One region of the Marinobacterium sp. xm-d-579 genome, then DNA from elsewhere that is predicted to be linked to it. Evidence: predicted binding sites of a transcription regulator. Region 1 holds the regulator's gene; the other holds the start of a gene.
What was found. The regulator PhoB, encoded in region 1, activates phosphate uptake and scavenging genes when phosphate is short. The targets are predictions, from matches to a motif close to TGTCATANNNNTGTCANA.

Region 1 (10,887 bases):
CGAGCAGGTGAGGGTCTTGCGGGAAGTGACCTTTAAACTCATTAACGACCATGTTGGCTGCTTTGTGCAGGTTTCTGGCGCGGGCGTAGTAACCCAGACCGGTCCAGTGATGCAAAACTTCATCAATCGGTGCTTTGGCTAAGGCTTCGACTGTGGGGAAACGCTCCATAAAGGCGTTGTAGTAAGGAATCACAGTCGCTACTTGGGTCTGCTGCAACATGATTTCAGAGATCCAAGTGTTGTATGCGCTTTTTGTCTGCTGCCAAGGGAGGTGTTTGCGACCGTGTTGATCAAACCATTTCAACACGATCGCAGAGAAGTGACTGTTATCCATTCGGTCTCTTTATTAATTACCGAACAGCCCTTTAATCAGAGATCCGGCGTCTTGGCTTTTCAGCTGTTCGCCCAATTTATCTTTAAGAGAGTCTTGTAGCTTCTCTTTGGCTTGCTGTTCGAGTGCTTCTTTTTTCTTGTCGATCTCTGCTTGCAGCTTCTCGCCAGCTACTTTCTTCAGCATGTCACCAACAAAGCGGGTATCCAGTTTGCAGAGTTTAACAGGGTCGGTGTCGAATGTGCCTCTGCAATTGACGGGGATACGGGTGCCACGCAGTGCTGGATTGATGCCACAGCTCTTCTGGAAGAGGTCCTCTTTTATGGTAAGCCCAAGGGTGTAATCCAGTGACTGTTTGGGCAGGTTAACGGTCCCGTTGGCATCTAGGTTGGCGGCATCGACACTAGCTAGAAGTTCAGGATTGGTCACAACGCCATTTTTAATAATGAAATCGCTGCTCAGGTTAGCAATCGGGGTGGTTTTGTCGACCTGGTCAGGGTTGAAGCCGAACGAAGTGATGTTCTCGATCTTTTGGCAAAGCTCTTGTGCCATATCGATCCCTTTGATTACCCCTTCGTCAGCGGTCAGTGTCATTTTGCCGTTGAGGTTTTCGATGAATGCCTTAACGGATGTCCCCTTAGTGCTCAGCGTTCCTGCTAGGTCGACTTTGGCCGAGAGTATGGGATCTTCCATAGCCAGTGCCATCAGTTGTTCAGCGGCAATGTCTTTAAACCTTGGATTGAACGTTAAGGTTGGCGCTTTGTTATCTGCTCGAATCTCGGCAGTGGCATTTAAAGAGCCACCAAAGGCTTTAGCATCTAACTGATCGACGGTCAGCACGCCCCCTTTGGTTTTGGCGCTGAGTTTTATGTCAGAAATGGTCTGCTTTTTCACGATAAGGGTATCGAGCGATAGCTGGTAAGAAGAGTTATCAGCAATGGGCAGTGATATCTCTATAGGATCTGTTGGCCAGCCTTTTTCGGCAGAGACACTATTTGCTTCAGTGTCGCTTGAAGGTAGGTAGCGATCCAAATCGATGCGGTCCCCTGCTAAATTCACTTGCATGGCAAGGCTGTTCAGGTCGACGGTCGCTGACCCTTTAAAGCGACTTTCATCAAATCGTAGATCGATGTTTGAAAGAGTCAGAATCTGCTTCTCGGTATCGAATTGCAGGGCGGTTGTCAGATCGATGGCTAGATCGAGGTTGCCTTGATCTTGATTGGGCATAGAGAGCATCAGCCCTCTGATTTGAATGCTGTCCGCTTCAATTTTGCCGCCCAACAGTGCTGAGATACTAATAACGGCTCGTGCGTTTTCGAGGGTGGCCTGTTGTTTAGAGTCGTTCGTTTGTGCAGAGATATCGCTCAGCTCCACCGCAAGCGTAGGGTAGAGCGACCAGCCGATCGGGCCATTTATTGCCAGTTCAATGCCAGCTTTTTCTTTGGCTTGCTGCTCGATTTCGGCTTTGTATTCGTTGGGATCAAACAGGTAGGCCATGTAGCCTGCCAGTGCACCAACCATTAAAACAGCCAGCAAAAGTAGAGCGACGATTATTCGAATAGCGACTTTCATAGTGTGTTCCAAATTAGGGATTTACATTCAGTGTAGTCGAAAATTAAAAAAAGCCAGTTAACCTGCCGTTTCCAGCGCGATTTCGCTATAATTGCGCTTTGCGCATGACTAGCGGAGAGAAACATGGCTGCACGCACAGCAAACGTATCACGCGATACGCTAGAAACTCAGATCAGTGTTGAGATCAATTTGGACGGTACCGGCGAGTTTAAAGCCGATACTGGCGTCCCTTTTCTTGAGCACATGATGGACCAAATTTCGCGCCACGGTTTGATTGACATCAACGTCAAAGCGAATGGTGACACACACATCGATGATCACCACACGGTCGAAGATATCGGCATTACACTGGGCCAAGCGTTTAAGCAGGCAGTTGGTGATAAAAAAGGCATTCGTCGTTACGGCCACGCCTACGTGCCACTTGATGAGGCTTTGTCACGTGTTGTAATCGACTTTTCGGGTCGTCCAGGTTTAGAGATGCACGTCGATTTCGTTCGTGGTTCTGTGGGTGGTTTTGATGTCGATCTGTTTGGCGAATTCTTCCACGGATTTGTGAATCACGCTGGCGTAACGCTGCACATTGATAACCTGCGCGGTAAGAATACTCACCACCAAGCGGAGACTGTTTTCAAAGCCTTTGGCCGTGCTCTACGTATGGCATTGGAGTTTGACGATCGTGCTGCCGGCATGATGCCTTCAACTAAAGGGTGTCTATAAGTTATGAGCACGATTGCCGTTATTGATTACGGTATGGGTAACCTGCACTCGGTTGCCAAAGCGCTTGAACTGGTTTCCAACGACGGCACTCAGGTCGTGTTGACGGCTGATCCACAGAAGGTACGCGATGCGGATCGTGTCCTTCTGCCAGGTGTTGGCGCTATTCGCGATTGTGTAGCAGAGATGCGCCGTCTTGGTGTGGATCAAGAGGTGAGCGAAGCGATCAGCTCTGGAAAGCCCTTCCTAGGTATCTGTGTGGGTTACCAAGCACTGACTAACTTCTCTGAAGAGAATGGCGGTGTGGAGTGTTTAGGCGAGTTTGAAGGCCGTGTTAACTTCTTTGGTAAAGATCTTAAAGACGACAATGGCGACAAGCTCAAAGTGCCGCACATGGGTTGGAATCAGGTTCAGCAGAGTATTGATCACCCACTTTGGCAGGGCATAGAAAACGACACACGTTTCTACTTTGTGCACAGCTACTACGTTAAGTTGGCGGAACAAGCATTGGTTGCCGGTACCGCAAATTACGGTGTCGACTTTGATGTGGCTTTGGCAAAAGACAATGTCTTTGCTACGCAGTTCCACCCAGAGAAGAGCTCGAAAGCGGGCCTTCAGCTTCTAAAGAATTTTGTAAATTGGAACGGCCAAGTTTAAGTCGTTCACCCATAGGAAAAGCTTCAATGTTAATTATCCCTGCGATTGATCTTAAAGACGGTAAATGTGTGCGCCTGCGTCAGGGCCGTATGGATGACTCAACCGTATTCTCTGACAACCCCGTTGATATGGCGGCAAAGTGGGTCGATGCGGGATGTCGACGTTTGCACCTTGTCGATTTGAATGGCGCGTTCGCAGGCGAGCCAGTCAATGGTGGTATCGTTCGTGAGATCGCTAAAGCATACCCTGATCTACCGATTCAGATCGGTGGCGGTATCCGTTCTGCAGAGACCATTGAAGCCTACCTAGATGCCGGCGTCTCTTACGTGATTATCGGTACTAAAGCGGTTAAAGAGCCTGAGTTTGTTACCGAGATGTGTAAAGCCTTCCCAGGCAAAATAATTGTGGGTCTTGATGCGCAAGATGGCCGCGTTGCGATTGATGGTTGGGCGGAAGTGACTGACGTCATGGCGGTTGATCTGGCTAAACGTTTCCGTGATGACGGTGTCTCTTCAATTGTCTACACCGATATCGCTCGTGACGGCATGATGCAGGGCGTTAACGTAGAGGCTACCGTTGATCTGGCGGTACAGGGCGGTATTCCTGTTGTCGCTTCAGGCGGTGTCACGAACATCGACGATATCCGTGCATTGGCGGAAGTGGCTGACCAAGGCATTTTGGGTGCGATTACTGGCCGAGCTATTTATGAAGGCACACTGGATGTGGCTGAAGCACAGGCTCTTAGCGATCAGCTGACGGCTAAGTAAGGATTTATAGATGGCACTAGCGAAGCGCATTATCCCTTGTCTGGACGTCGAAAACGGACGCGTCGTTAAAGGCGTTAAGTTCCTCGATATTCGTGATGCTGGTGATCCAGTTGAGGTCGCCCGTCGATACGACGAACAGGGGGCTGATGAGATCACCTTTTTGGATATCACAGCCAGCCATGAAGGCCGTGACACGATGGTGCATACGGTTGAGCGTATGGCGTCGCAAGTGTTTATCCCGTTGACCGTTGGCGGTGGTGTTCGTACCTGTGATGATATTCGTACGTTATTGAATGCTGGCGCTGATAAGGTCTCTATTAATACGGCGGCCGTATTTAACCCCGAGTTTGTCAAAGAGGCCGCGGATCGTTTTGGTAGCCAGTGTATTGTTGTGGCGATTGATGCGAAACGAGTCTCTGCTCCAGATGAAGAAGGCCGCTGGGAGATCTTTACCCACGGTGGTCGCAAGCCTACCGGCCTAGATGCTGTTGAATGGGCGCAAAAGATGGAAGAGCTTGGTGCGGGTGAGATTCTACTGACCTCCATGGACCAAGACGGTGTGAAAAGTGGTTATGACTTAGGCGTGACTCGCGCAGTGTCTGAAGCGGTGACCATTCCTGTCATCGCATCAGGTGGCGTTGGTAACCTAGATCATTTGGTTGATGGCTGTATTGAAGGCAAAGCCGACGCAGTGCTGGCCGCCTCTATTTTCCACTTTAACGAATACACAGTACCCGAAGCGAAAGCGTATATGCGCGAGCGCGGTATTGAAGTACGTCTTTAATCAATGGCAAAGGTAGGCATCGATGCTAGATCCCAATGAACTAGAAACTGAGATTCGTAACCTTGAGCACTGGCAGCAGGTTGCCTTCTCTGCTGCGCTGACCGAGCGTATGTTCAATAACTTCGCGCTGTTCTCCAAGTTGATGGAGTTTGGTGATTTAGATCGCATGCGCACAGTGCTTGATGGCGTATGGGGTGAACTGGCCCAAAACGGTAGCAAGCTAAACTACGACGTTCAGCTCGGCCATGTAGACGATAACCTGGTGGATCTCGATGAGTTTGACACCTTTGGTGCCATTCCTGCCCGCGATGCCATGCTGGCGCTCTACTCAACGCTGATGTGTAAGCTAGAGAAAGAGGCGAGCGACGCAGTTGCGGTATCAAACCTCTCTTACGAAACCGTATCGGCTTACATTGAGTTTGCTGAAGCGGACGATCAGATGTCAGATGAAGAGCTGATCCGCATGATCAACTCACACGATATGATGCTGGATGAAGATGCGTTTCAGAGCGAAGTTCTGGAACAGCTAAACGGCGCTAAACAGAATGCTGCAACCATTGCAGCACTGCGTGAACTTGGTGAAAACCAAGGCATCTCAAACATAGGGATCAGCGACGAAGAGTAATGCTTAGACTGGGTCTTATTCTTCTGATTGTTCCAAGCCTCGCACTGATGGGGGCTTACATGTACGAGCAGCACTTGATCGAGAGCTGCACGGCGACCGGTGGTTTCTACGACTATACTCTCTCAGAGTGTGATCCACAGACAGAACAACCTTTTATTCCTTTTATGGTGCGCTACCCACTGTTGGTGAACGGCGGCATGCTGCTGAGTGTGTTGGGTCTGCTGTTAACCATCGTTGGCCTCTATAAACCCAATAAGCGAGACGTTGCGTGATTAAAAAGATCATCTGGGCTCTTATTTTAATGTCAGGCATCGGCTTCTACCTCTGGGTAGAGTTTGCCGGTGATGATTGGCTCGAAGCGTTCAATTCAGAGCGACAACAGGCTGCTGCCGAGTTCTTTGCTAAGGGTGAAGAGCAGGGTAGGGTAAAAACGGACGCAGCTTGTTTTGATGATGCTATTGGTCAGATTGCTGAGTGCTTAAGCATCTCGTGTACGGTCGATGCCGGTCAGTATCTACGCGGTTGTTGGGGCGTTGCCGAACGTGCAGAGAGCTTCTGTGATGGGGTGCCTGAGTTCCAAGAAGAGAAGACTGAAGATGAGAAAGAGTGGGCTCGTTTTGCCTGCTACGATCTGAACAGTCGCGGCGATGGCTGCCGTCTTCTGATGCGTCAAAAGCAGCAGCACTGCGCAACACAATAAGGACAATTGAATGAACTACTATTTAGCAGCGATGGAGCCCTTCCTATTCTGGGGTGGCTTGGGCATCTACATCATCTCTCTGGCCATGTATGGAACTCGCAGTGGCGATTGGAAAGCGATCATTCGCTTTTGGGAGCCGCTACTCAAACTTAACCCAACCGAGTTTCGTATCAACCGCATCGGTCTGAGCGGCATGATTCTGGCGGTTGTGATTCGAGTCTACCTAAACTTCCTAGCGTAATTCACCATGCGCACGAACTCGCCTTTCTCAGGGTTGGCCTATCTAGGCCGCGGTTTCAAAATGCTGTCGGAGCCCGGTCTTCGCGCCTTTGTATTGGTACCTTTGATGATCAATACAGTCATCTTTGTTGGGGCGATCTATCTTCTGGTGACCAACTTCTCTGCTTGGGTTGATGCTCTAATCGCGCTCTGGTTACCCGATTGGGGGTGGTTGGATTATCTAATCTACTTCTTATGGCCTATCTTCGCACTGGTCTTGGTGCTGATGGTCTATTACGGCTTCTCGGTTGTTGCGAACTTTATAGCCGCGCCATTCAACGGTATCCTTTCAGAACGGGTTGAGCAGCGTCTGCGAGGCGATGCGATCAGCAATGAACTCAGCCTATTGCAGATGATTCCCGGCACCCTCGCGCGTGAGTTAGCTAAGTTGGCGTACTTTATTCCAAGGGTTTTGCTCTTGTTGATTCTAGGCTTTATACCGCTCATCAACCTAGCGACCCCAGTGCTTTGGTTCATCTTCAGTGCGTGGATGATGGCGATTCAGTACATCGACTACCCGATGGATAATAACGGTCTGACTTTCAAGCGAATGAAGGGGTTATTGAAAGAGCGCCGTTGGTCTGCGTTAAGTCTAGGCTCGGTGATTCAGCTTGGTATGTTGGTGCCGCTATTGAATCTGATTTTGATGCCGGCGGCCGTGATTGGTGCGACGATCTTTTGGGTGGAAGAGTATGAAGCTGATGGTGAGCAGGGGCGTTTAAAGTAAGCGCTGCTAAATCTTAACCACTCGACTTTCAGGGAAGGTCACACTAAATCGGCTGCCTTCACCCGGTTTACTAGTAACTCCCAACTTAGCATTGTGCCGAACCAACACGTGTTTCACTATGGCCAGTCCAAGTCCTGTACCACCACTGTCGCGGGATCGCCCTTCATCCACTCTGTAGAAGCGTTCAGTGATTCTTGGAATGTGCTCTGCTGGTATACCGACACCGGTATCGGTCACCGAAAACAGTACACTGGTGTCGACGGATTTCAGTTTTATATCAATTACTCCGTTAGCCGGAGTATATCGGACCGCATTGAACACGAGGTTGGATAGAGCGCTGCGTACCTCGCCCTCATTACCAAGAATCTCAAAGCCTTGGTCCATTTCGAGTGAGATTTGATGCTGTTTTGGCCCTGACACCTCTTTTGCTTCTTCTGTGATCCTTTCTAGCATTTCTCTAATGAAAATGGGCTTTCGGCTCTTATTTTCTGAGCTGGTTTCCAAGCGAGAAAGGGTTAGAAGGTCAGCAATCAGAGCAGCCATACGACTGCTCTGAGACTGCATAGAGTGGATCGCTTTTTGTATTGGTTTGGGCAGCTCTTGCTCTTGTAATGTCTCCAGATACCCATGAATAACTGTGATTGGAGTTCTCAGTTCGTGTGACGCATTGGCTAAGAAGGTATGACGCATAAGGCCAATTTTTTCGCTCTCAGAGATATCCCTAACAATGAGAACTTTGTCACCTTCACCAAAGGATTCTACACGGTACTCAAGCACTCTTTTCTGGTCTGCTGAGTCTGCTTTGAATGAAGCGATATGAGACGATTGAGAGTAAAATTCTAAGAAATTAGGTTCAGAAAAGACCTCCTGTACCCTTTTATGTTTCTGCTCAATGGTTATCTCTAATATCTCTTCAGCGGCATTATTCCACCACTCAATATTGTCTTGATTATCAATGATGACGATGGCGTCTTTCATGGCAGAGGTGGCTGCTTGAAACTGATCCATATCGGCATGGATCTCATCGTATTCTGCTTCCGTCTTATTCCGATAGTTGGCTATCGAGCGAACAATACGCCCCTGTTCAAAGGGTAATTTAGGATCTGGCGAGCTGAGATTTTGGTCTAGCCAAGTGACTAACTTTGCGTTCAGCAGCGAACTCAATATCGACCAAAGCAAAGAGCCAAATAATGCACCCAGTATTAGGTTGTGACTTGTAAAAAAACCGAGAACTGCACCAGCAAGAGTAAAGCTGAGAAGGCCAAGTAGTTGGCGTGCTATCGATTCGGTCACAAATCTATCCTAGAGTTTGGTTGAAAAACGGTATCCTGTACCACGAACTGTTTGGATTAAATTACCAAGGTCTGGCCCTAGTGCTTTGCGAAGACGTCGAATGTGCACATCCACTGTTCGCTCCTCCACATAGACATTCCCGCCCCAAACCATATCTAATAATTGGCCCCGGGAATAGGCTCTATCTTGATGTGTCATAAACAGATGAAGCAGTTTGAACTCTGTTGGACCTAGATTGAGCGACTGGCCGGAAGCATCCGAAACCCGATGTGAGACTGGATCTAAAATAATCCCACCGATTGAGATGGCGCCCTCATCACTCTCGGGAAGGCTTCTTCTAAGAACCGCTTTTAAGCGAGCGATCAGCTCTTTGGGTGAAAAAGGCTTAGTAATGTAATCATCTATACCCGCTTCAAGGCCCTGAATTTTATTGTCTTCATCAGCTTTCGCCGTCAGCATGATGATCGGTAGGTCTTTGGTGGTAGGGTCGCTGCGAAGGCGTTTGGCTAGCTCTATTCCGCTGGTACCAGGCATCATCCAATCGAGCAGCATCATGTCAGGCTTTTCATCAATGACCATGGCATGGGCTGTTTTTGCATCACAGGCCTCTAGTGTCTCAAAGCCGGCGAGCTCTAGTGCCATTACAATCATTTCACGAATAGCGGATTCATCATCAACGATCAGTATGCGTCTGGAACGACTCATGGTAACTCTCTCATCTGTTTCATTGACCTCATTAAATGATGCTTTCGTTACAAAAAGATGACAATGACGTTTTACAGTGCGTAATCAGCAGCTAATCCCACCAAAACAACTAGTTCAGCATAGTGATTATTTAAAAATGCTTTGAAACAGGGCATGCGTTCACGATCTTTTATCAGCCAGTGCTGGTAGATAAAGAACCCTACAGCACCTATCAGTCCAAGATAGAAATAGATTCCAAGGGATTCCAGTATTCCAATCCAAACCAGTACAGCAAGAGCAGCAATCTGTAGGCCGGCTATAGCCATGCGATCGTATTGGCCAAAAAATACAGCTGTCGATTTGATGCCTATCTTTAAATCATCATCCCGATCGACCATGGCGTACATGGTGTCATAAGCGACCGTCCATAAAATTTTAGCAAGGAAGACTAACCAGCCGACTAATGGCACTTCGCCTAAGGTTGCAGCAAAGGCCATCGGAATTCCCCAACCAAACGCCATACCCAAAACGACTTGGGGGAAGTGGGTGTAGCGCTTCATAAAGGGGTAGCTGAAGGCTAATAACAGAGCGATGGGCGATAGCAAGATCGCGGCTTTGTTCGTGAATAGCACTAAGATAAACGCGATCAGCATTAATCCGACGAACAAGCCAATGGCTTCTTTGCTAGTAATGCGGCCCGTTGGTAGCGGCCTTTCGGAGGTGCGTTTTACATGGCCATCCACTTTGCGGTCTGCAAAGTCGTTAATGACGCAGCCGGCTGAACGAGTCACCCATACCCCAAAGGTAAAGATAAACAGTAGATCCCAACTGGGTAAGCCACCTGCGGCGATCCATAAAGCCCAGAGAGTTGGCCATAACAAGAGATAGGTGCCAATCGGTTTGTCTGCTCGCATCAATTGCCATGCGGCATGGAGTTTATCTGCAGTGATCACAAGTGACTCAAGTATCTTTAAATTAAGGTGGTAGTATGAAGTGAGGGAGTGCTTAAAACAACAAAGCCACCTGAAGGTGGCTTTGTTAGAAGCAGAGTCGCAAGCTTACTCTCGAACGATCTTTTTGATCTCTTTAGTCTTCATGTGACGAACATCGGTACCGCTGACTTGGTAGATGACTTGCTCAGCCAAATTGCAGGCATGGTCACCGATTCGTTCTAGTGCACGAAGGATCCAGATTATATTTAGCACACCACTGATAGAGCGTGAGTCTTCCATCATGAAAGTGATTAAAGCTCGCATGGTCGACTGGTATTCACGATCAACATGTTTATCACTCTTGACCACTTTGTACGCTAATTCGATGTCACGATTTTCAAAAGCGATTAATACTGAGTTGAGCATGTCTGTGACCATCTCACCAATGTGGCTGACCTCATGAAGACTTTTGCTACTCGATTCATTATTTGACAGATCGATGGCCTGTTTGGCAACGCGAGAGGCTTCATCTCCGATACGCTCCAGATCAACAATGGCACGGTTGATTGACAGAACCAGCCTTAAATCAACGGCTGCTGGCTGGCGAAGCGCAATGATCTGTTCACACGCTTTATCTATCTGATTTTCGAAGCGATTGGTCTCTCGATCCAGCTCACGAGTTGATTCAGCCAGTGAGATATCTTGATTGAGCAGTGCATGCAAAGAGTCAGTGACTTGCTGCTTAACGGTTCTGCCCATCTCTAAAAATTCGGAACGAAGCCTCTCAAGCTCTTCGTTGAACTTATTTGATGTGTGTTGCGA
Region 2 (10,887 bases), on a different contig from region 1:
GGATTTGGCAAGTGCGACGCCGTTGGCAGAAACGTTTACTAAAGGCTCGTGCTAGCAAACACTAGTCTCGACTAAACGCCCCTCTTTCAATTCAAGCACACGATCCATCCGTTTTGCCAACGCATGATCATGAGTGACGACAATCTGTGCCACGCCCTGCTCCTGATTGAGTCTCAGTAGATGCTGCTCAACATCTTCGGCGGTATGAGGATCAAGATTACCGGTAGGTTCATCCATCAAAACACAGGCGGGTGTGTTTGCCAAAGCACGGGCAATCGCGACGCGTTGGCGCTCTCCCCCACTCAACTTGGCGGGTTTATGTTGAGCACGTGATGAGAGACCTACCTGATCAAGAAGATAAGCTGCACGCTTCTGAGCGGCATCAACAGATACCCCCGCCAACAGTTGAGGTATGGCAATGTTCTCTAACGCAGAAAACTCCGGCAGCAGGTGGTGAAACTGAAACACAAAACCGAGTTGCGAGTTACGCAGTTCAGCGCGGCGATGCTCGGAAAGCCGACCAATCGATTCACCTGCGATAACCACCTCACCAGCGGTTGGTGTATCCAGCCCCGCCAATAGGTTGAGCAACGTACTCTTACCACTACCCGAGGAGCCGATGATGGCCAGACGCTCACCGGCAGCTACAGACAGGTTCAGATCATTAATGATGATCAATTGACGCTCCGCTTCATCAAAAGAGCGGCATAGCTGGTTTGCAACCAAGACATTACTCATATCGAAGCGCCTCCGCAGGTTCAACCTTAGCCGCGCGCCAAGCAGGATAGAGCGTGGCTAGGAAGCTCATCGCAAGAGTCACACCAATCACCAGCGAGACATCCCCTAATTGAAGCTCAGAGGGTAGATAGCTGATGAAGTAGACCTCCGAAGAGAGGAATTGAATACCTAACACCGACTCTATCCAAGCCACCAGATCAGAGACAGTCAGCGCTAAAATAATGCCTAAAATGGCTCCAAGCAGAGTCCCTAGCAACCCTATAAGGGATCCTTGAATCATAAAGATCCTCAATATCATCCCTGGCTTCGCGCCCAGAGTGCGCAATATTGCGATGTCGGAGCGCTTATCGGTAACGACCATAACCAGCGTCGAGACGATGTTAAAGCCGGCAACAAAGACGATCAGAAACAGAAGCAGTCCGATCATTCGTTTCTCTAGCTGAATCGCTTGAAATAGATTGCCATGAGTTCGAGTCCAGTCAGAGGTGTAGACTGGATGGTTCAACTCTCGGGCAAGTTCATAGACTCGTGTAGGCGCACTGAACAGGTCATTGAATTTAATCCTAAGCCCTTCAACGGCGTCACCCTTAATTCGTTTCAAGCGGGCTGCATCCTGAAGGTGAACAAAAGCAAAATTGGCATCTAACTCAGCACCGACTGAGAAAATACCGGACACAGTAAAGCGTTTTAAACGCGGAATAACACCGGCCACACTCACTGACGCTTCAGGCAAAACCAGATTGACCTTATCACCGACCGATACGCCTAAAAACTTAGCAAGAAGCTCCCCCAAAACAATCTGATATTTCCCAGCTTCAAGTGAGTTCAGGTCACCAAGAGTCATCTGACCGGCGGCTATCGAAACACTCTCTTCCAGTTTTGGATCAATACCCGATACCAATACAGGCTGGACACGACCGGAGGCGGTCAGCATCCCTTGTGCCTGAACAAAGGGTGCCACCCCCTCGACGTCAGACGCAGTCAAAAGCGTTTCACGTAGTGGTTGCCATTTATCTAACGGAGCGTTGTAACCATTGATAGTAGCCTGTGGAACCATACCAAGTATCCGCTCTTTCAACTCACGATCAAAGCCGTTCATGACACTCAGTACTAGAATCAATGCGGCCACACCGAGCATCAGTCCGAGCGTAGAAACTAAACTGATAAAGGATATGAAGTAGTTCGAGCGGTTTGCTCGGGTGTAGCGCCAGCCAACAAAAAGAGAAAAGGGATTGAACATCGACTGGCGATTTCCTGGATAATGAATTGAAGCATAAGTTAACAATTCTGACCGCTTGAGTGAACCTAATTCAGGGAGTATTTCGCGATTAACATTTAAAATCGCCCTTGAAACCTCTATTCTCAGCACAGCTTATCTTTGGGGTTCTGAAAAACATGCTCGACAGTAAAAAACTTCACCACATTGGAATAGCCGTTGGCCTGATTGGCTTGGGCTGTTGGTACCTAGTCGCTGAGCGACTATCACTATTCAGTCTGATTACAGAACAGTTCCCAGAATCTCATAAAGGCGCAGGCTTAATGGTCGCTATCATGGTGGTAATGACACCTGGTTTCTTCATATGGAAACACTACAACCGCTGGTTAGAAAAGGTACTAGCCATCAAGGGGAGGTACTATGAAGATAGCTACTATCAGAATGACTCAGAAACCAAGCAGAAGTAATTAACCTAGCGAATTAGCTGCTCGCTATGCTTTCTTTGGTAAGACTAGACACTGATTCAGTAGTAAATTTTTTCATTAAATAAAAGGCTGAAACCGGCACATTCCAGACCCTATCCTAAAACAACGAATAGTTGCAAAGTGTAAACAGCGACCCAAAGGCTACTGAAAAAATCCTCAGAAGCGGACGTTAGCCCAGCTAACGAACGAAGCGAAACAAATGACTTCAAGTATCGGGATTGGCATTTAGCTGCTCGGAATTGAAGAACGTGCTTTAACCCCTGGAACCGCGTGAACAAGTGATCTCGATAAATTTGGGAACGACTGCGCAAATTCCGGACATTAGCTGCCATTTTTCTGAGAGCTGCAAGGCGCACATAGCAGCTCTTTCGCAACCGGAGAGATTTCCCTAAAGCGGACGGAAGGTGTGATCTACTGGAGTCGGCACATTGCGGGCATTAATGTCGTTATAGCGGGCACCGCGTTGGTAATCTTGTTATGAGGTCTCGGGAAAGTCTTTCTTCCAATTTTTATTTGCAGTTTTATTATCGTTCTTGCTAGCTTAGTGTGTGCGGCTAAGGTACTTGTAATCCCCCTAATTACCTTTAAAACTATTTATAGAGCCTTATTACCTTCAATATCCGCTTAATTCGGCTTCTAAGAAATTGGTTTAGCGAAAAACGGGGTCTAACCCCTATGAATTAAAGCCCCGCAGACTCCAATCGACGGTAGAGCGTCCGAAGACTAATGCCGGCGATGTCAGCAGCTTTCTGCTTATTGCCCTGCACCTGGTGCATCAAGCCCTCCCAGTACTGACGCTCCTGCTCTTTCAAGCTCAGTGATCCAGTAGCAGGCGGTGGTACAGGCCTGGCCGAGATCGGTTCAGCGTTGGCAGTCGGTTCGATGCTTTTAACGACACGCTCACGACGGAAGTCATTGGATGAGACAGTGCGCGCAGCGCTCTCATCCTTGCCATCAAACATGACGTAACTCAGCATGTTTGCATCAATTTCTGCATCATCAAACCAGCTAGTTGCGCGCTTCAGGATGTTGCGCAGTTCACGGAAACCTCCAGTAAATTTGTGCGCTTTGAGAAGCTCGATCGCATCACTGCTCAGCATACGACCAGCAGCACCGAGTTCTGAGAGCAGATGGCTAACTAGTGTAGCCATCTCAGAGCGACGGTCATTAAGACTTGGAATGTGAATAATCTGCTCGTTAAGGAGGTGGTACAGATCCATGCGAAACTGCCCACTCTCGATCTTGGCACGCAAGTTGTGTGTTGGTGCGGTAACAATACGCGTGTCAAAAAATTCAGGCTGCGCCCCCCCGACAGGGTAATAAGTCGACTCTTCCAGCGCGCGTACCAACACAGCTTGAGACTGCTGGGAAAGATCGTCCACGCCGATCAAACAAAGGGTACCACCGTCAGATTTTGCCAGAGCACCCAAACGAACAATGTCGCCAGAGCGATCGGCAACACCGCAGAGCTCTGCAGCAAACTGTTCTTCAGTGAGTCCAGTACAGCGGATGACTTCAAAGGCTTGATCTTTGCGAGCGCTGCCGCGGTGTAGGGTAAAGGCTGCTACGGCTTGTCCTGATCCGAGATCGCCCAACAAGAGGACTCGGTCAGGTGTCTGAGCAACTTTAGAAAGAACTGCTACGTAATCGAGTGATGACTGAGTTGACATGAAAACCCCCAATATTTCATGTTAAGCCGCCCTATTTCAGGGACATATGACAAACTTAGCACAGTTTATGCCAAAAGCGAGGATCTCGCGTACTTTTGTGCCAACGTCGCTAACCACATACAGCAAAAGTCACGAATGCCTACTCAAGCATGGACAAAAACGACTCAACCTCTGAAAGAACTCGCTTATGCTGTGCCCTAACATCCGAAACCATGTCAGCAGTGGCAGATCCGTTTTTGAAGGCCAAGCTCAGTTCATTCAGCCGGTTTGAGTAGCGCGCCATACCAAGAAAGCCGGCGGCACCCTTCAACGTGTGTGCGAGCTTGCCAGACTCTTCATCACTCACGCCATCAAACAAATCATTAGCAACAGGGTACTTCTCGATAAAGAGTTGTAAGTTAGAGATTAGTGATTCGGACGTCGGCCAGTAATCTCGCGCCTCTTCGAAATCGAATTCAGCGAATTCGAACACCTTAGATTCAGGAGAAGAGAGGTTTGAATCATCTTCAAAGCCCAAATCTGCCTGCACCGGTGCAAAATCTTTGTCCACCATCACAGTTTCAATAGCCCTCAGAAGCTCATCGATTTTGTAGGGCTTACCCACAAAGCCTTGCATACCAACGCTGGTGGCCCGCTCTTTCTGCGAGGCAGTTACTCCAGCAGATACGGGGATAATGGGGATGTTTTTCCAACCCGGCTCTGCTTTGATGCGCTCAGTCGCCTCAAAGCCATCGAGCACAGGCATTTCGATATCCATCAATATAAGGTCGTAATCGCTGCGAGTCAGCGCGTCAATTGCTTGCTTACCATCGCCAACTAAAGTGACCTCTGCACCGCGCTGACGCAAATGTTCGCTAATCACTTGCTGATTGATCTCGTTATCCTCAGCCACAAGGATGCGTAGATCTCTCAGCAAAATAAGTGAACTGACCTCAGCAGCCAGATTGGCATGACATTCTGCTACAAGTGGGCCAGCCTGTCTCGTATCGCCCAAAATACAGGCGAACTGTTTTAGACTGAACGGGGCTACAACAACACCCGTTACTAGACTGAATAAGCGGGGATTCAAGCCTTCGAGCTTGGAAATCGCAACCAGACGCAGCCTATTCCCAAACTGCCTTAGTAGATCGTTGATAAACTGCTCCAACTGGTCCAATCCGAGAACATGTCCAAAGAGAACCACATCAAATGCTTGCTTTGCCAGGGCACCCGTCGCTTCATCAAGGTCAACTACAACCTGCACGTCTGCAACCCAAGGTTTGAGCACCGCTTTTATGTGATCTGCGGCGAGCCCACGTCGCTCAACCAATAACACCGTCACACGCTTGATCGACTTTAGATAAGCTTTATCCACGATCGGTTCGGCATAGCTGACTTTAACTGGGATGCTGATACTGAATTTAGATCCTACTCCCAATTCAGATTGCAGCCTTACCTCCCCGTCCATCAACTTACAGAGTCTCTTTACAAGTGCCAAACCAAGCCCAGCCCCCTCAGTTGTATTACCAGCACCGCCGCGTTCAAACTGCTCGAAAATAGATTCGTGACGCGAGGGTTTTATACCTACACCCGTATCACTTACCTCGATAACCAGGTCTCCTTGAGAGGCTGAGCTCTTTTTGAAGCCGGCAGAGAGCATTACCAAGCCCTCGTCGGTAAACTTTACCGCATTGCGCAGCAGGTTATTGACGATCTGGCCTAAAAGCTGGGCATCTATCTCGATTTTTCGCGGAAGCATGGGAGAAAAGTCGACCATAAATCGCAGTCCGCTGTTCTCAGCAACCGGTTGATGCAGCGCCACAAAGTTGTCCAGCAAGTTTTCAACTAGCTCGGGTTCCGGCTCTACATGCAACTGCCCACTCTCTAAACGACGCAAGTCCAGCAGGTTGCGCACTAATGACTCCAGCGTGTCGGCCGCACCCGATATCTTCGAGAGGTACTCTTGTTGTGTTTTGGTGAGCCGTGTAGCCAACATCAGATCCGTTAGCCCTAGAATTGCGTTGAGCGGTGTTCGAATCTCGTGGCTAACGGTTACAAGGTTATCTGCTCGATCGTGGGCCAGCTTTTCAAGTTCGGCTGCCCGTTGCCTCAGTTCCTCAATGTCGGAGTACTGAACGTAACAAAATCGTGTGTCAACCCGAACAGTCAACACACGGTTGATACGTGTACATCTGTACTCACCGTCGACACGACGAATACGACACTCCAACTCGTCCGTTAACACTCCGTCTTCCTGAAGCTCAGAGTTGAAAAACTCTTCATTCCGGACAGTAAAAGCCTCTATGTCATTCGGGTGAATACGATCAACCAAATCCGCAAAGGTCAGTTGCGACTCTGCCGGCTCGCCGAGGAAACGATGAACCTGATCTCCGAGAACCTCCGCTGAATCATTTGGATTCTTGATGATATCGACCGCGAAATTAAGGGAGTCCGCTACCCGGTCAAGAAGTTCAACTTGAGACGACAAAAGTGCAGTTTTCTCAATATATTTCCTCGAGTATCCAACAGAAACCCCGCCTACTAGCGACGAAATGATCGCGGGCAACAGTATTGTTTTTGTGCCGATATCGACACCTACCAGCAGGGTGAGTGCTACAGACAGAGCAATAGAGGCAGCGACGATTAACAGTACAAAGAGATAGGGATGTTTGTATAAGTAGCTTGTAATCTGTGATCTTGGCGGAGACTTAGCGGCACTCAAAGGCTCATCCCTCTATAAGCGCTTTCACAGACTCAAGCAGCTCAGATGCACGGCAAGGCTTCTGCAGGAAGAGATTGATCTCGTTCTCAGCAAGCTCAGCACGAATCTCGTCATTGTCATGCGCTGACAAGACAATGATAGGGATATCTGAGCTGCCCCGCGCCACTCGAACTAAGGACGAAAGAGCAAGTCCATCTAACTCATCCATAACAATGTCCGTAATGAGCAGATCTGGCCGGAAGCGGATGATCATCTCAAACGCTTGGTGAGCGCTAGGCGTCGTAATCACTTGATAGTTTGGAGAGAGTGTACTCTTGATATAGTTTAGGATGAGTTCATCGTCATCAACAGCGAGTATCTTTATAGCTTGGGTCATGTGGGCTCAATCCTTCATTGATAGGGCCATAGTGTGACCCAACCCCATGAAAAATATCAACGTGTAATTACCACAACGCGCTTTTTAAAAATCTGTACTAATCTGGAGGTAGTGCGTCTGGGGGCTACATGATTTCACCGATTGCTATCGTCAAATTGATCCGACAACACCTTAGGGTTGAATCGTCTGAAATCCTTCGATCTCTGTTGGATAAGTGTCCCCGTTCACTTGATGATCAGAATTGGCGCTGGGAGCTAAATGGCTTTGTGAGCGCGTTAGTCGCCACCGGTCATCTACGCGCGGAATCGCAGCACGAGATAGAGCGACAACTCTTCCCAGAGAGTAACGAGCAGCGCAGAAAACTGGCACGCTCGAAGTCCTTCTCGATTGATGTATTCACCCTCTCCCCGAGCAAAGAGGCACGCAAATTTCAGTATGATGTGCCCGCGCTAAACCCCTTCGATGCCTACGCTAAACTCGCCATGCGAGTAAGCTATAACCGACTGGAGTATGTAGAGGTAGTTCAGGTTTTCAGGGGGACAAAGGATGAGCGAGAGAGCGTTCAAGAACCACTAAAGTATTTTGACCGAAGTGAAATTGTACAGCCGCGAGGTTAGAACTTTTTAACAATTGCGAGCCCAAAAGCTGAGCGCTCGTTCTGATCAACGTTCGCTCGACTGAGATGAGCATAGACCGAAGTATCCTCACTGATATTAACCCGCCCGAATAAGCCTGCAGAGATTGCTGAACGGTCACGCGATAGATTTCCACCACTTACACTGCCCGCGTCCAGATGCACGCCTAAGTCAACTTGCTGGTCGAAGAGGGTAACCGGTTTGGAGAGCTCAACTTGCGAAACAACCCGCGTAGAGCCGCCGCTCGACGCTAGATTTGTCTCCCCGCCCAGATATGAGGCGGTCACCCCACGTACAGAATCAGCGCCCCCTAAATAGAGACGCTGACTCAGAGGCACTGAAGCCATATCACCGCTAATCGCCGAAGCCCCTACTCGTGCATTCAGAGCTAGGCCAGTATCAGCAAGCGGGATAGATCCGGTGTCGTAGTCGATATCCGTACGCCCGTATCCGGAACCGCGATCCAAATTCTGGGCGAGCCCGATGGACAGTGTCAGTCCGTCACCCTCTGTCCAACCGGGCCGCGCCTCAAAGACCGCTTTTGCGCTGAGCAGCATCTGGTCGGCCACGGATTGCCCTGCCGATGCTGCTTGCGATTTAACCTCTGTCTGATGGACCTCGCCACTAACTTTTATCTCAGTCAGATGTAGGCCATCTCCACCTGAAAAATCACGCCATCGCGAACTGAGCTCTGTCGCTCGTGAATCGAAAAAGCGGAACTCTTGTGGGCGGGTACTAAACTCCAAATCAAGCTGGTTGTTCAGGTTGTAATAGACAGGGACGGCCAGATCAATCTCATACTGCCCGTCGATATTACTGCCAACTCGGTAGTCGAGGTAGCGTAAGCCTTGGTAATCGAAAAAATGGCGCCCGTCGAGCGCCCCAAAAAGCTTACCGCCTGTTGTTAAACTTGCCCCAACGCTGAGGTCGCTCTCCCCCGCCTCACCGACGACTTCCGCATCGTAGACACCCGGAATGCGCGCGTAATAATCAAATGATCCGTCACGCACAAAACCGAGATAGTCAAGGCGATCTATCGCCTTAACATGCTCGGCTTTACTGAGGGGTTTACCGTTAAGGTCAGCAAGAAAATCAGGACTCAACGCAATCTCGGCATCCAGCACTTGATGGATGCCGACCGATTCAATGCGCATCTTCTGTCCGGTATCGATCCGTATTCCGTCTGGTAACTCAACCGTCTGCGCTTGCGGGTAACCCAAACGATCGAGGCAACTAAGAATCTCGTCAAGCGTTCCACCGTCGGCCGTCTCTAATATCGGGCAACTGATTTCATCTGATTCAAGCCGCATCCAGTCGATTAAGCGCTGGGTATCGTCAGCTGTGCGAAGATCGAACACCCGAGTTATCGGCGCAGGTTTAAGTGGCGGTAGTTTGGGCTTTAAATCAACCTCAGGCGGTGTATATGGAACGTTCAATACCTCAAACGGATCGATGCCGTTAGTCGCGGCTAACATTTCGCCGGGCACCTCGGATTGAATAAGGCTGATACCGCTTGGTGGAGTATGGGTTGTTATCGAGAGCTCGTTCTGCGTTTCTGCAGGTGCTGCAAGCCTAGCCTCGGGCAGAATCGTCGTGGAGGCGTCGATAAGCTCTAGATTTTCACTTGCAGACTCTCCCCTCCCCTCTTGTGCCTGAAAGGCTTCAACAGGTAGGTCAACAGCCTGTTTCACTGCGCTTACAGCAGTCACCGTCAACTGTGCTTTGTGCACCTGAGTATTCAGTTCGATAGGCTCTGCTGGAGCGGCTTCGCTCTGAACTTTTGGCGCCTCATCAAGAATTCGAGCGACCAGCGCGTCGATATCTTCGAGTTCGTCAAGTTGCTTGGTTGGCGCGCCAGCAGGTGCCGATTCAACCACTTGCAGATCCTCAGCTGTGTCAGCTTCAGGCTGTGGCATCTTCGCGATTACAGACTGTTTTTCTGACTTAAGCTGTGGGGCAAGATCAACAGCATCTTCTGTCACGGACTCAGCAATAACAGATTGAGCGGAAACAACCGGCTTCTGCACCGGCAAATCGGCACTAACCACGATCTCTAGCGGCTCCGATTCAAAAGCCGGCGCCGATTCAGCCAGCAGTTGATCAAGCGTCAAAATTCTGGGGGCACCCGGCGATAGCGTATCGATGGGTAGCAACGTCAGCGTCTCAGAGACTGGGCTCTCATTGCCCATTGTGTCTACTTGATAGGCTGCAACTTCAACCACTTCGGTGCCATCAAACAGCCCCGGACGCGCGACATACTGCTCTACTTCAGCACCCTGAGTAATCTCAAACCAATCGCTATGGTGCTGCTGCTCAACCAGAAGTCCATTAACACTGAGAATCGGTACTGAACCAGCCGGCAGTTCAAAACCGTTGGTGTATCGTTCAGAGAAGTTGTTTGCGATCTGTGCGATTTCAGGCGCTTCCGGAGCTGTGGTGTCTAGCGAGGCTAACTCTAATCGAGACGGCTCTGCAGATCGGTTACCGGCGGCGTCAACTGCAAAGGCCTGGAGTTCGAGCACTTCAGAGCCATTAAAGGCTCCCTCCAGGGCAAGATATTTATCAAAGTCACCGACGCGCTCAATCGAGAACATATCAGAGAGTTGCTCAACGCTCAGCGTTTCGCCATTCACACTCAGACGCACCTCTGAGTTCGCCTCTACGGCAAAGCCCTGCTCCAGTGCCCACACAGCACTTGGCACTGCTGAAAACAGCAGTGCTAGCAGAAGGTTGAGGCGAGCAGAGAGGCGCTTCATATCAGACCCTAGCGGTAGATGAAGTCCAGCGAGCTGGCACGATCAATCTGCGCCTGCTGCAGCTCTGCTTGGAATTTATTGAGATCGAGCTGGGCGCTTAGCAGCTCATCATAGGCCGATAGCAACTCAAACAGGGAGACACGCCCCGCTTTGAAAAGACGCTCTTTTGAGGCGAGTTTCATGCCGACGGTATCAATCGCGAGTTGCTGATTCGGGATGACCTCGTCACGCAACGCCATAATACGCTGCTCTAGGCTTACAAGGTTGCGGATACGACGTGCGTTACTCACCTCACGTTCAAAGCGCAACG

Region 2: a site for PhoB is predicted at 4,155-4,172, ahead of XMD579_RS03860 (sigma-54 dependent transcriptional regulator). Genes of this name have one in related genera too.

The regions. Positions count from the first base shown of each region.
Region 1 is NZ_WBYP01000003.1:78,363-89,249, forward strand. It holds gene mutY (A/G-specific adenine glycosylase) at 1-334, opposite strand, end outside; gene XMD579_RS07555 (AsmA family protein) at 347-1,903, opposite strand; gene hisB (imidazoleglycerol-phosphate dehydratase HisB) at 2,027-2,620, shown strand; gene hisH (imidazole glycerol phosphate synthase subunit HisH) at 2,624-3,274, shown strand; gene hisA (1-(5-phosphoribosyl)-5-[(5-phosphoribosylamino)methylideneamino]imidazole-4-carboxamide isomerase) at 3,301-4,041, shown strand; gene hisF (imidazole glycerol phosphate synthase subunit HisF) at 4,052-4,825, shown strand; gene XMD579_RS07580 (DUF416 family protein) at 4,848-5,450, shown strand; gene XMD579_RS07585 (hypothetical protein) at 5,450-5,722, shown strand; gene XMD579_RS07590 (hypothetical protein) at 5,719-6,150, shown strand; gene XMD579_RS07595 (hypothetical protein) at 6,161-6,391, shown strand; gene cysZ (sulfate transporter CysZ) at 6,398-7,156, shown strand; gene phoR (phosphate regulon sensor histidine kinase PhoR) at 7,163-8,449, opposite strand; gene phoB (phosphate regulon transcriptional regulator PhoB) at 8,459-9,154, opposite strand; gene ubiA (4-hydroxybenzoate octaprenyltransferase) at 9,226-10,086, opposite strand; gene phoU (phosphate signaling complex protein PhoU) at 10,192-10,887, opposite strand, start outside.
Region 2 is NZ_WBYP01000002.1:21,089-31,975, reverse strand. It holds gene XMD579_RS03880 (DUF2062 domain-containing protein) at 1-65, shown strand, start outside; gene XMD579_RS03875 (ABC transporter ATP-binding protein) at 52-738, opposite strand; gene XMD579_RS03870 (lipoprotein-releasing ABC transporter permease subunit) at 731-1,978, opposite strand; gene XMD579_RS03865 (hypothetical protein) at 2,134-2,421, shown strand; gene XMD579_RS03860 (sigma-54 dependent transcriptional regulator) at 3,120-4,109, opposite strand; gene XMD579_RS03855 (response regulator) at 4,249-6,810, opposite strand; gene XMD579_RS03850 (response regulator) at 6,815-7,186, opposite strand; gene XMD579_RS03845 (hypothetical protein) at 7,315-7,803, shown strand; gene XMD579_RS03840 (BamA/TamA family outer membrane protein) at 7,800-10,577, opposite strand; gene XMD579_RS03835 (TolC family protein) at 10,586-10,887, opposite strand, start outside.